Regions from separate parts of the Paenarthrobacter sp. NPDC056912 genome, predicted to be linked through region 1. Evidence: predicted binding sites of a transcription regulator. Region 1 holds the regulator's gene; each other region holds the start of a gene.
What was found. Region 1 encodes LexA, which represses DNA repair genes until DNA is damaged. Its sites were predicted from a motif close to TCGAACANNTGTTCGA; they were not measured.
Positions count from the first base shown of each region.

Region 1 (4,264 bases):
TCCATACCCCGGCCGGGGGTGCGCCTTGAGCTGCTGATTCCTTACGACCGTGGCGAAATGATCAACAAGCTGCATAGCTCCGACTCGGAAATCTTGAGCCTGGACCACCAGGAGAACGGGACCCGCGTCGTGGCGATGGTCCGTGAAGGACTGGCCGCCGAACTGGAGTCATTCGTCAGCAATGGTTGAGAAGGTGGCGGCGGACGTCGTCGAGTCGGTGGGGGAAAAGTTCACCCTTGAGTTGTTGGACCGGGCTGTTGCCGGGATGGGCGGTCAAAGCCGTGCCGGCCAGCACGAAATGGCCAAGCATGTAACCCGGGCCATCGATACCGGGGAGCACCTGCTGGTCCAAGCGGGAACGGGGACAGGTAAGTCGTTGGCATACCTGATTCCGTTGATCGCGCATTCGATGGACAGCAATAAACCGACGCTCGTGTCCACCGCCACCTTGGCATTGCAGACCCAGATTGTTGGCCGCGATCTTCCGCGCCTGCTGGAGACCATCAACCCTGCCCTTGAACGGCCCGTGTCAGTGGCTCTCGTCAAAGGCCGGGCCAACTACGTCTGCCGTCAAAAACTTGAGGGCGGCTTCCCCAGCGAAGAACCGTCGGAAGGGCAGCTGTTCTCCCTCGGTGAGGACACCAGCGTTCCACACTTCGCCGCGTCCATGGGCGGACCGTCGTCGCAACTTGGCAAGGAAGTGGTGCGGCTCCGGGAATGGGCAGAAAAGACTGCCACTGGAGACCGCGACGAACTCATGCCCGGCGTTACTGACAGGGCATGGCGGCAGGTATCGGTGACCTCCATGGAGTGCCTCGGTGCGCAGAAATGCCCCGTGGCCGAGGATTGCTTCAGCGAGCTGGCACGGTCCCGGGCGGCGGAAGCGGACGTCGTCGTCACCAACCATGCAATGCTGGCCGTCAGCGCCTTTGAAGGGCTGGCCGTGCTGCCCGAATACGACGTCGTGGTGGTTGACGAGGCCCACGAGCTCCAGGACCGGGTGACAGGCGCCGTATCAGGTCAATTGTCGGTAGCCATGGTCCACGCCGCGGCCTCAAGCGCACGCAAGCACACCGCCATTACCGTCGATGCTCTCAACGCTGCGGCCGAGCGCTTGGATATGGCCATAGCCGGCGTGCCCAATGGGTTGTTGCCCAGTGGGCTCAACGACGAACAGCTCGATTGCCTGGACCAGTTGCGGGACGCTACGCGCGCGGCACTCTCCGATTCGAAGACGGACTCTTCAAACGCGGTGGACGGCGGCAGGCAGCTCGCGCGGTCCCGCCTCATGCTCATCCTGGAATTGTGTGAGCGGATGCTCGCCGCCAAGGAGAACCGGGAAGTGGTCTGGTTCTCGCGAAACAGCACCTTCGACCCCCAGCAAGGCTACTCGCAGCCTGACGAGACAAGCCCGGCACTTATCAACATCGCCCCGCTCAGTGTTGCGGGAAGGCTGCGCGAAGGCCTGTTTGCCGGACACACTGTAGTCCTCACTTCGGCGACCCTCGCCATAGGTTCAGCCTTTGAACCGGCAGCGGGCGGCCTTGGGCTGATTGGCGACGGCGCGCCAAGCTGGACCGGAATCGATGTTGGCTCGCCTTTTGACTACCCCAAACAGGGGGTGCTGTACGTGGCGAAACACTTGCCCAAACCGGGCCGTGGGACTTCCTTGGAAGCGCTGGACGAACTTGAAGACCTCATCAGGGCGTCCGGTGGGGGAGCGCTGTGCCTGTTTTCGTCACGGCGGGCGGCCGAGGAAGCCGCCGATGCCATGCGGCTCCGGCTGGACGTGGACATCCTTTGCCAAGGTGAATCCACCATGGCGGCCCTGGTGAAGCAATTCGCGGACGAACCAGATACCTGCCTGTTCGGAACGATGTCCCTCTGGCAAGGTGTGGACGTTCCCGGAGTTTCCTGCCGCCTCGTGGTCATCGACCGCATACCGTTCCCGCGACCCGACGACCCCCTGATGACCGCCCGCTCCCGGGCCGTCGCTCAATCCGGTGGCAATGGATTCATGGCTGTGTCCGCAACCCACGCCGCCATTCGCTTGGCGCAGGGAGCAGGGCGCCTTATCCGCTCTACAGGCGACAAAGGGGTTGTGGCGGTGCTGGACTCCCGACTCTCCACGGAGCGGTACGGAGGGTTCCTGCGGGCCGCCCTGCCGCCATTCTGGGCGACGACCGACAAAGCGGTTGTCCGGGGAGTCCTGGAGCGTCTGGGTTCGAAAAAGAAAGCCTAGAGGGAACGCAGTACCGAGACGACCTTGCCCAAAATGGTGGCTTGGTCGCCGAGGATCGGTTCGTACTGGGTGTTCTGGGGCAGCAGCCACGTGTGACCGTCGCGTTGGCGGAAGGTCTTCACTGTGGCTTCGTCATCCAGCAACGCGGCGACGATGTCCCCGTTGATGGCATCATTCTGACGCCGCACAACCACCCAGTCGCCGTCGCAAATGGCAGCATCGATCATCGAGTCGCCGGCGACCTTCAGCATGAACAACTCACCGTGGCCCACCAGCTGACGCGGCAAAGGCAGGACATCTTCCACGGTTTGCTCGGCGAGGATGGGGCCACCCGCGGCGATGCGGCCAACTAACGGGACCATTGCGGTATCGCTGGCGCTGGCCAGGTCTGTGAAGGAAAGCCGACCTGCGCTTCGCAAAGTGGCAGGCGCCTCCACTCCGGGCGCGGTTCCACCGCCATCGAGGGTCAGGGGCATAAGGACTTCCATGGCACGGGGACGTTTGGGGTCGCGGCGCAGGTAACCCAGCTTCTCCAGTTGGGACAGCTGGTGCGTGACGCTGGACAAACTGGCGAGCCCCACGGTGTCGCCGATTTCGCGCATGCTCGGCGGATATCCGTTGTCATTGACCGACCGCTGGATGGTCTCCAGGATCTTCTTCTGCCTGACAGTCAAACCCTTGGGACTCTTTGGAGGCTGTTGGCTCCGCAGGGGTGCCCCGCCGCCTGTGGCTTTCGCTGCCATGTTCGCCAATGCCTTTCCGTTCCGCCCCCGCACGCTCAAAAGAGTGTCCGGGGATGCTGGGTCTGAAAAATGTCAGACCCTCCTGTTCCACTGAAACAGTGCCTGTTTCTTCACTCAAACGTAGGGCAGGCACAGGCGTTTATCAAACATTTGTTCTAGCGAGTCTCGACACCGTTCGTTGATAAGTGCTAAAAATGTCATAGCAAGGTTCGAATATGTGTTCTATAAACCTAACGCAGAGACCGGATTTTCGAAGAAAACGTTCGAACGCCCGGTGCTGTTGAAGGGAACACAAGAATTGGCAGCCACGTGCCGGGCAGTCCGGTGCAGGCAATCGCTCAGAAGGGCTCAGCTCATGTCCGCAATCACCAGGCTTGATGACTTCCGCACCACGCCGGCGCCCCTGCGCCTCACGCGACGGGGACGGATCGTATTCTTTGGCATCCCGGCAATGCTGCTGGTTGCCGCACTGTTGACCTTTGCCGGGTTCGTCACTTCGCCGGCCAAGGCTTCGGATACCCAAGCCCAGCTCCGGCCCCCTGTCGCGGTGACAGTGACAGTCCAGGCCGGTCAGTCCCTGTGGGGCATCGCAGGTGCAGCGGCACCTGAACGGGATCCTCGCGACGTCATTGCAGAGATCATCCAGTTGAACGATCTCCGCGGCGGCCGTATCCAGCCCGGTCAGCAGTTGTTCGTTCCCGCCAACTAGGGCCCGGAATCCGGTTGCCCCGCGTCATAGTTAGTCGGCAGTAGCAGCGGCCCCTTAAACTATCTTGGTGAGTGACCAGCTTGAGCGACTTGACCGACTTCCCCTCCGGACCAACCTGCGTGGACTGAGCCCCTACGGCGCACCGCAGCTTGATGTCCCCATTCTGCTCAACGTCAACGAGAACACTCATGGCGTTCCGGCTGATGTCCAAGCCGCCATTACTGAGGCAGTCGCCGCCGCCGCTACCGGGCTGAACCGGTACCCCGACCGCGAATTCACCGAGCTTCGCCAAGCCTTGGCTGAGTACCTCGGCCACGGGCTGACCCCTGACAACATCTGGGCCGCAAACGGCTCCAACGAGGTCCTCCAGCAAATCCTCCAGGCTTTCGGTGGTCCGGGACGCAAAGCGCTCGGCTTCCCTCCTACGTATTCGATGTACCCCTTGCTTGCCAGCGGTACGGACACCGAATATGTCCGGGGCGTTCGAGCTGACAACTACGGGCTGGATGCTGAATCGGCCGCTGCGCAGGTCCGCGAAACCGGGGCCAATATCGTGTTTCTCTGTTCGCC
Region 1 covers NZ_JBHUCD010000004.1:233,873-238,136, forward strand. Annotated here, with positions in the region: gene hflX (GTPase HflX) at 1-189, shown strand, start outside; gene ACFRJ9_RS06525 (ATP-dependent DNA helicase) at 182-2,242, shown strand; gene lexA (transcriptional repressor LexA) at 2,239-2,985, opposite strand; gene ACFRJ9_RS06535 (LysM peptidoglycan-binding domain-containing protein) at 3,341-3,694, shown strand; gene ACFRJ9_RS06540 (histidinol-phosphate transaminase) at 3,762-4,264, shown strand, end outside.

Region 2 (4,264 bases), on a different contig from region 1:
CTTGTCCGCGAGCATGCCGAACAGGGGCTGCGTTCCGAGGGCCACCACGTTGGCCGCAACAACCAGCCAGAGGGTAATGGTGCTGTTGACGTGGGCAACATCCTGGGCGTACTTGATGGCAAGGGTTCCGAAGACCGTGCTCACTGCGGCGATGAATGCGCAGCAGACCACGCGGAGAACGTCGCGCCAGTGCAGGCGCAGGAGGTCGGCAACGGGAAGCTTGGAGATCTGGTTGTTCTTCTTGGCTTCGGCGAATGCGGGCGGCTCGTGCAGGGTGCGGCGAATGAAGAAGGCCACCATGACAACCACGGCGCTGAGCCAGAACGGGATGCGCCAGCCGATGCCGTACTTGATTTCGTCCGGCAGTGCGACGACGGGAATGAAGACGAGGGCTGCCAGGATCTGGCCGCCCTGGGTGCCGGTCAGGGTCCACGAGGTGAAGAACGAGCGGCGGTTATCCGGGGCGTGTTCCAACGTCATGGACGAGGCGCCGGCCTGCTCGCCTGCGGCAGAGAGGCCTTGGCAAAGGCGGGCAAGAACCAGCAGGACGGGCGCCCACCAGCCGATGGTCTTGAAGTCGGGGAGGCAGCCGATCACGAAGGTGGCGGCACCCATCAGGACCAGGGTGAACATGAGGACCTTTTGCCGGCCGATCCGGTCACCGAAGTGGCCCAGGATGACAGCGCCCACTGGGCGGGCAATGTAGGCGAAGCCGAAGGTAGCGAAGGACATGATGGCTGCGTTGGCGTCTGCGTCCGGGAAGAACACATGCGGGAAAATCAGGGCCGCTGCCGATCCGAAGATGAAGAAGTCGTAGTACTCGACGGCGCTGCCCAGGAAGCTGGCAAGCGCGGCTTTCTTGGGGGTTCCGGTGGTTGTTTCAGTGCCTGGCGTCGCTGACGGCATTGTTTGGCTCATGGTTTTCCTTCTTTGACAACGATGTCGCGGATAAAGCTTTCAAGGGAAGACCAGAACGAGTTTGCCGCTGGACCATCCCATAAGTAACCACATGGTGAGAGCTACTTGTGCAATACAGCAATAGTGGCTGTGAGTGGGGTCACTTGTCAAGAGAAGTCACCACCATCTAGAAATAGCTCTCACTATGTGAGAGCATCGAGTTATGAGTGTGAAAGACGACACAAAAACCGACATGGTCGGAAAGGCCTTGAGCCTTTTGGTACTGCTGGGCAATGAACCGAGGGGTGCCAGCGCCGCCGACTTGGCGCGAAGCGCAAGCTTGCCGTTCAGTACAACGTATCGACTCCTTGGCTCGCTGACGCGCGATGGCTTTGTCGACTACGAGCCGGATGGCCGGCGCTACCACCTGGGCTTGCGGGTGTTCCAGCTCGGCCAGCGGGTTTCGAATCACCACGGCTTTGCGGCAACAGCCCTGCCTGTCCTTCAGCGCGTGACTGAACGTACGCATGAGGCCACCATCTTGTCGGTGCGGGACGGCAATCATCATCTGACGGTAAACAAGGTGGATGGCCCCAAGACCTTCCGCGTCACCAGCGACCCCGGCCATCTGGGGGCGCTTCACACCACTTCCGTGGGCAAGGCCATCGTGGCCTTCGAGGAGGAGATCGAGCGCAAGCGCCTGCTTGAGGAACTCCCGCTGGATGCGCTCACGGAGCACTCCATTACCGATCGCGACGCATTCCGTGCCGAGATCGAGCAGGTCCGTCGCCAGGGATACGCGGTGATGGATGAAGAAAACGAGGTTGGCATGCGTGCAGTGGCCGTGCCGGTCCTGAATTCCCAGGGGCACGCTTTCGCCTCCCTTGCCGTGGCCGTGCCGGTGTTCCGCCTGACCATGGAGGAGCTCATTGCCCACGTCCCCACCCTGCAGGAAGCCGCGGCCGAACTCGCGGCCCGCCTGCCCCAGCGCTAACCCCAACTGACTGGCACTTGTGGTTGTTTTCAGCGCTCAGAACAACCACAAATGCCAGCTAGTTGGGTGCGCGCCCTACGTTTGTTCGCGATAAGAACATGCGTGCGGAATATGAACACTTGTAGTAACCTAAATAACACCCCGGGAAGCGGCGCCCCAGAAAGCGCCAAAAACCCGGCGGTGCTGAAGTCAAAGGAGCTTTAGGATGAGCAACCGAGCCGAGTCCGTTCTGGTGGGCCTCATAGGCGAAGGCGTCATGCCCTCGCTCACGCCGCCCATGCACGAACGCGAAGCCGATGTGCAGGGCCTTCGCTTGCTGTACCGCCCCATCGACCTGCTGGAGCTGGCTTTGCCGGCCGCCGCCGTCGGGGATCTCCTCACCGCAGCCCAGCGCCTGGGCTTCAACGGCCTGAACATCACGCACCCGTGCAAGCAGCTGGTGCTTGAGCACCTTGATGACATCTCCGACGACGCCCGTCGCCTGGGTGCCGTCAATACAGTCCTGATTCGGGACGGTCGGTTTATCGGCCACAACACAGACTTCTCCGGCTTCGGCGCTGCCCTCGGCAACGGACTCCCGAACGCCAAGCTGGACCGCGTGGTCCAGCTGGGTGCAGGCGGTGCCGGTTCCGCGGTCGCCTATGCCCTCCTCAAAGCCGGCGTCAGCACACTGGACTTGGTGGACATGGATCCGGCTCGTGCGGCGGAACGTGCCGCCGAACTCGGCGGACTCTTTCCCGCCGCCACGGTCACGCCGCGCACTCCCGGGGAACTGAGCGAGATCATGCCCCTCGCCGACGGCCTGGTGCACTGCACCCCCATCGGCATGGCCGCCCACCCGGGCCTGCCGCTGGACATGACCCTCGTGGAACCGCGCCACTGGGTGGCGGACATCGTCTACCGCCCCATCGAAACGCAGTTGGTCCGCGAGGCCCGCGCCAAAGGCTGCGAGGTGCTCGACGGCGGCAGGATGGCTGTCGGTCAGGCGGCCGACGCGTTCCAGCTCTTCACCGGACGCGACGCCGACCGTGACCGTATGCGGGCACACTTCCTGGAGCTGATCGCGGCGGAAGACGCGAAAGCGCCCGTCCTCGCTAAGGCGGCCCACTGATGCGCACCGGAATCGCCACGGTCTGCCTGTCCGGCACGCTGAAGGAGAAGATGCAGGCCTGCGCCATCGCGGGCTTCGACGGCATCGAGATCTTCGAGCAGGACCTCGTCACGTCCCCGCACAGTCCCGAGGACGTGCGCAAAATGGCCGCCGACCTCGGTTTGGGCCTTGATCTCTACCAGCCGTTCCGGGATTTCGACGGCGTCACCCCGGACTTGCTGAAGGCCAACCTTCGCCGGGCGGAGGCCAAGTTCAAGCTCATGTCCCGCTTGGGCATGGACACCATCCTGGTCTGCTCCAACGTGGCCACGGCAACCATCAACGACGACGAACTCCGAGCGTCCCAGCTGGCCGAGCTCGCCGAACTGGCCGGGGACCACGGCGTCAAGGTTGCCTACGAGGCCTTGGCCTGGGGCAAGTACGTCAACGACTACGAGCATGCGTACCGCCTGGTGGAGATGGTGGACCATCCCAACCTCGGCACCTGCCTGGACTCGTTCCACATCCTTTCCCGCGACTGGGACACCGCGCCGATCGAGGACATCAACGCCGAGAAGATCTTCTTTGTCCAGGTTGCTGACGCCCCCAAGCTCTCCATGGACGTGCTGTCCTGGAGCCGCCACTACCGCGTGTTCCCCGGCGAAGGGCAGTTTGAGCTCGCCAAGTTCATGGGCCACGTTGTCCGCGCCGGGTACACGGGCCCTGTCTCGCTGGAAGTCTTCAATGACGTGTTCCGCCAGTCGGACGTTGAGCGCACGGCCGTGGATGCCATGCGCTCCCTGATCTGGCTGGAGGAGCAGAGCGCCAAGTGGCTGGCGAGCACCTCAGCGGACGCCGCAGCAGCCAACGGTGGCGCGTCCCGCCGTCGTTATCCCATGGAACTCGCCACGCTGCCCAAGGTGAACGAACCCGCCGGCTTCAACTTCGCCGAGGTCAAAGCGGACGACACCGCGCAGCTGGAGAAGCTCCTGGGCCAGCTCGGCTTCGAATTCGAGGGCCGCCACCGCACCAAGGACGTCCAGCTCTGGACCATGGGCCAGGCCCGCGTGATCATCAACGAGCAAGCGGCCTCGCACTCGGAACCGGCTATCGCCGCTTTGGGGTTCGACGTCGACTCTCCAGTGATTGCCTCCGCTCGCGCCCAGCAACTCAAGGCTCCCGTGGTTGCACGCAAAGTCCAAGCCGACGAAGAGGTCTTCCAAGGCATCTCCGCGCCGGACTCCACCGAAATCTTCCTGTGCCAGGGAAGCCCGGACGGCACC
Region 2 covers NZ_JBHUCD010000019.1:52,839-57,102, forward strand. Annotated here, with positions in the region: gene ACFRJ9_RS18815 (MFS transporter) at 1-918, opposite strand, end outside; gene ACFRJ9_RS18820 (IclR family transcriptional regulator) at 1,121-1,891, shown strand; gene ACFRJ9_RS18825 (shikimate dehydrogenase) at 2,097-3,002, shown strand; gene ACFRJ9_RS18830 (bifunctional sugar phosphate isomerase/epimerase/4-hydroxyphenylpyruvate dioxygenase family protein) at 3,002-4,264, shown strand, end outside.
Region 2: ACFRJ9_RS18825 (shikimate dehydrogenase) is a predicted target of LexA. The motif match lies at 1,984-1,999, and genes of this name have one in related genera.

Region 3 (4,264 bases), on a different contig from region 1:
CTAGAGGGAAAAGCTGAACACAGCGTGTTAACCGATGGTATCTACGCTTTCGGCGTGGTTTTCGTCCTCCCCGAACAGCGCCAAGGTCTCTTGGCCGAAGACGCCCGCGGGCACGGCATAACCCAGGTGCGTCCATGCTGCCGCCATGGCGATACGACCACGCGGTGTCCGTCCCAGCAGTCCCTCGCGCACCAGATAGGGCTCCGCTACGGTTTCCACGGTCTCGGGTTCCTCGCCCACTGCGATTGCCAGGGTGGACAACCCCACCGGCCCACCGTTGAACTTGGTGATCAGGGCTTCAAGCACGGAGCGGTCCAGCCGGTCCAGCCCGCGCTCATCCACCTCGTACATGTCCAGGGCTGCCGACGCGGACCGCGCATCGATCTGTTCGATTCCATGGACCAAGGCCCAGTCACGCACGCGTCGAAGGAGCCGGTTGGCAATACGTGGCGTGCCACGTGACCGGCCGGCGATCTCAGTGAATCCGGCAGAGTTGACTTTCAGGTCCAAGAGTCCGGCAGAACGCCGGAGGACGAGCTCGAGTTCGGCGACGGAATAGAACTCCAGATGCCCCGTGAAGCCGAAGCGGTCGCGCAGGGGTCCGGGCAGGAGCCCGGCACGCGTGGTGGCCCCTACCAGGGTGAACGGCGGAAGCTCCAAGGGAATGGCTGTGGCACCGGCTCCCTTACCCACCACGATGTCCACGCGGAAATCTTCCATTGCCATGTACAGCATTTCCTCGGCGGGCCGGGACATGCGGTGGATTTCGTCGAGGAACAACACCTCCCCTTCCGACAAAGAGGACAGGATTGCCGCGAGGTCGCCTGCATGCTGGATGGCGGGGCCGCTGCTGATGCGCAGTGGAGCGTTCATTTCCGCCGCGATGATCATGGCCAAGGTGGTCTTACCGAGCCCCGGCGGGCCGGACATCAACACATGGTCGGCGCTGCGACCTCGCATCCGCGATGCTTCCAGGACAAGCGAGAGTTGTTTGCGGACGCGGTGCTGGCCCACGAAGTCGTGGAGGTTTTTCGGGCGGAGTGCGGCCTCGATGACCCGCTCCTCGGGCTCCTCTCCCCCGGCAACGAGTGACTGGTCAGCCACGGCTGCCTACGCGGTTGCCGGCGCGCGCGCCGTCCTGCCCCAGCCAGCGCAAGGTGGCCCGCAGAATATGGGCGACATTTCCTGCATCCACCAACTCGGGCGAATCTGCCATGGCTTTGTCAATGCTGCCGCTGGCGTCCTTTTCGGACCAACCCAGGCTGGTCATGGCGGCCACGACCTGCGGCTTCCAGTCGTCCTTGGGTGCCACTGCAGGAGCGGCCGTGGCGCCAGTACCGTGCGGGACCAACTTGCCGGCGAGCTCCAGGACAATGCGTCCGGCCACCTTGGGCCCTATGCCCGGCACCTTGGTGAATGTCTTGTTGTCGCCGGTGTGGGCGGCCACTCGTATGGCCTCAGGTTCGTGCACGGCAAGTACGGCCAGCGCCAACCTCGGGCCTACGCCGCTCACGCTAAGCAGGACATCGAAGACTTCGCGTTCATCGTCATTGGAAAAACCGAACAACGTCAGGGAATCTTCCCGAACGATCATGGAGGTGAAGAGCTTGGCCTCAGTTCCTGGTTTGAGGTGGCTCAAGGTCTGCGGGGTGGCGAAAACGCTCATGCCCGCACCGTTGAGGTCGATCACGGCGGTGGACAAACCAACGTGGGCTACGGTTCCACGGAGAAAACTGATCAAGACCCGGCTCCTGAAATACCGCCTGTTCCGGCGCGGTAAACCGGCGACAGAAGCAGACTATCCGAACATATCTACGAATACCCTAGCAAGAGGGGCAGGCATTCAGCGTTTGCGGCGCGCTTTTGCTTCGGCTTCGGCCCACGCCTTCTGCGCCGGAGTGAGTGAACTTTTGCCCGGGTCGCCGCCGGCCGCGCCCATTCCGCTGCCGGCCCGCCATGCGTGCGTGAGAGCCAAGGCAAGGGCATCAGCGGCATCAGCCGGCTTGGGTGGTGCATCCAAACGAAGGATCTTGGTGACCAGCTTGGTGACGGCGTCTTTGTTGGCAGTACCGCTTCCTGTCACTGCGGCTTTGACTTCGGAGGGCGTATGCAAGGCAACGGGTATGCCCCTGCGCGCAGCGGCGGCAATGACCACGCCGGACGCCTGGGCGACGCCCATCACGGTGCTCACGTTCAGCTGTGAAAAAACCCGCTCGACGGCGACGACGTCCGGCTTGTGCCTGTCGAGCCACTCGTCGATAGCTTCGGCTATGACCAGCAACCGCTTATCCAGGGTCAGCTCGGCGGAGGTGCCCACCACACCGACGGCAACCATGGTGGCCCGGCGGTTCCGCTCGATGTCCACTACGCCGATGCCGCAACGGGTAAGGCCCGGATCAACTCCCAATACGCGAAGAGTCAAGTCCGGGCCTTCCTGTTTGCCGTCAAAATATGGTGCTCCGGTGCCTATTCGGCGTCGAGGGCAGCCTGGACTTCCTCGCTGAGGTCCGCATTGCTGTAGACGTTCTGGACATCGTCCAGGTCTTCCAGCGCATCTACGAGCTTCATGAACTTCTTTGCACCATCAACGTCCAGATCAACCTGCATGGACGGCACAAATTCGGCTTCATCGGTTTCGTACTCGATGCCGGCTTCCTTGAGGGCATCGCGGATGGCCTGCAGGTCTGATGGCTCGGAGTGGATTTCCCAGTTTTCTCCGCTGTCCTTGACTTCCTCGGCGCCTGCCTCCAGGACAGCCATCAGGATGTCGTCTTCGCTCAGGCCGTTCTTCGGCAATACCACGACGCCTTTGCGGGTGAAGAGGTAGCTGACCGAACCTGGGTCCGCGATGGTGCCGCCATTGCGTGAGATCGCGAGGCGTACCTCGGAGGCTGCGCGGTTCTTGTTGTCAGTCAGACATTCAATCAGCAGGGCAGAACCCTGCGGGCCGCGAGCCTCGTACATGATTTCGGTGTAATCGACCACTTCGCCGGTCAGGCCGGCGCCACGCTTGATGGCGCGGTCGATGTTGTCGTTGGGAACGGACGTCTTCTTGGCCTTGGTGACGGCGAGTTCCAGGCCAGGGTTGCCGGCGAGGTCCGGGCCGCCCATGCGGGCAGCAACTTCGATGTTCTTGATCAGCTTTGCGAACGACTTTGCACGCCTGCCGTCAATGATGGCTTTCTTGTGCTTGGTGGTCGCCCATTTGGAGTGGCCTGACATGCTTTACGCTTCTCCTCTGATCATTCGAATAAAGAGTTCATGCACGCGCTTCTCGCCCGTCACTTCCGGGTGGAAGGAGGTAGCCAGCAGGTGGCCGGAACGCACTGCAACAATTCTAGCCAATCCATGCAAAGTCGCCGTGTGGCTGGCATGGTCCGGGTCAACCTGCGCCAGGATTTCCACATCCGGACCTACCCGCTCCACCCACGGACCACGGATGAAGACTGCATGAACAGGATCGACGCCGGACTCTCCTGCGCTGAAGTCCAAGCCTTTGAAGTCAAGGTCCGTTTCGAAGGATTCCCGCTGCCGGCCGAAGGCATTGCGACGCACAGTGATGTCCAGCCCACCGAAGGTCTGCTGCGGATTGCCTTGCAGGTCCGTGGCGGGATCGGCTATTTCGTTGGCCAGGAGGATCATGCCGGCGCAGGATCCGTAGACGGGTAGCCCGTCCGCGATCCGCTTGCGCAGGGGATCGCGGAGTTCAAAGATCCTGGAGAGTTTGTCGATGGTAGTGGATTCGCCGCCGGGAATGATGAGGCCATCGATGTCGTCGAGCTCGGCTGGACGACGGATACCTACGCCAGTGGCGCCGGCTGCCTCTACAGCGTGGATGTGCTCACGGAAGTCGCCCTGGAGTGCCAGTACGCCGATCCGGAGTCCTGAACCCACGCGTGATGAAGCGTCGGAAAGGGGATTGGTCATTCGACCATCATAGTGGCCCGCACCCGGCCAGGCGTCCCGGTGGACCGTCAGGACCCGCCCGGACGCCGGGTTCCATGCCTTAACTGGGATATATTACAGAGCATGCTTTCCTTCAGCGTTCCCCTCGGCAAGCTGGTCCGCACACTATCCCGGCTTCGTGGCGGAGGCTCGGCCTTCCCCGGCCTGGTGGTTGAAAAAATCGACCCCGGCTTCATGCAGCGAACGCTGGCTTCGCTTCCCCATGGCGTGGCCGTGGTCAGCGGCACCAATGGCAAAACCACTACTACCAAGATGGTGGTGGAACTCCTCGAAAGCCAAGGCCTGAAAGTCTTCACCA
Region 3 covers NZ_JBHUCD010000003.1:173,334-177,597, forward strand. Annotated here, with positions in the region: gene ruvB (Holliday junction branch migration DNA helicase RuvB) at 28-1,104, opposite strand; gene ruvA (Holliday junction branch migration protein RuvA) at 1,097-1,741, opposite strand; gene ruvC (crossover junction endodeoxyribonuclease RuvC) at 1,844-2,422, opposite strand; gene ACFRJ9_RS04830 (YebC/PmpR family DNA-binding transcriptional regulator) at 2,467-3,222, opposite strand; gene pdxT (pyridoxal 5'-phosphate synthase glutaminase subunit PdxT) at 3,226-3,927, opposite strand; gene ACFRJ9_RS04840 (MurT ligase domain-containing protein) at 4,030-4,264, shown strand, end outside.
Region 3: ruvA (Holliday junction branch migration protein RuvA) is a predicted target of LexA. The motif match lies at 1,803-1,818, and genes of this name have one in related genera.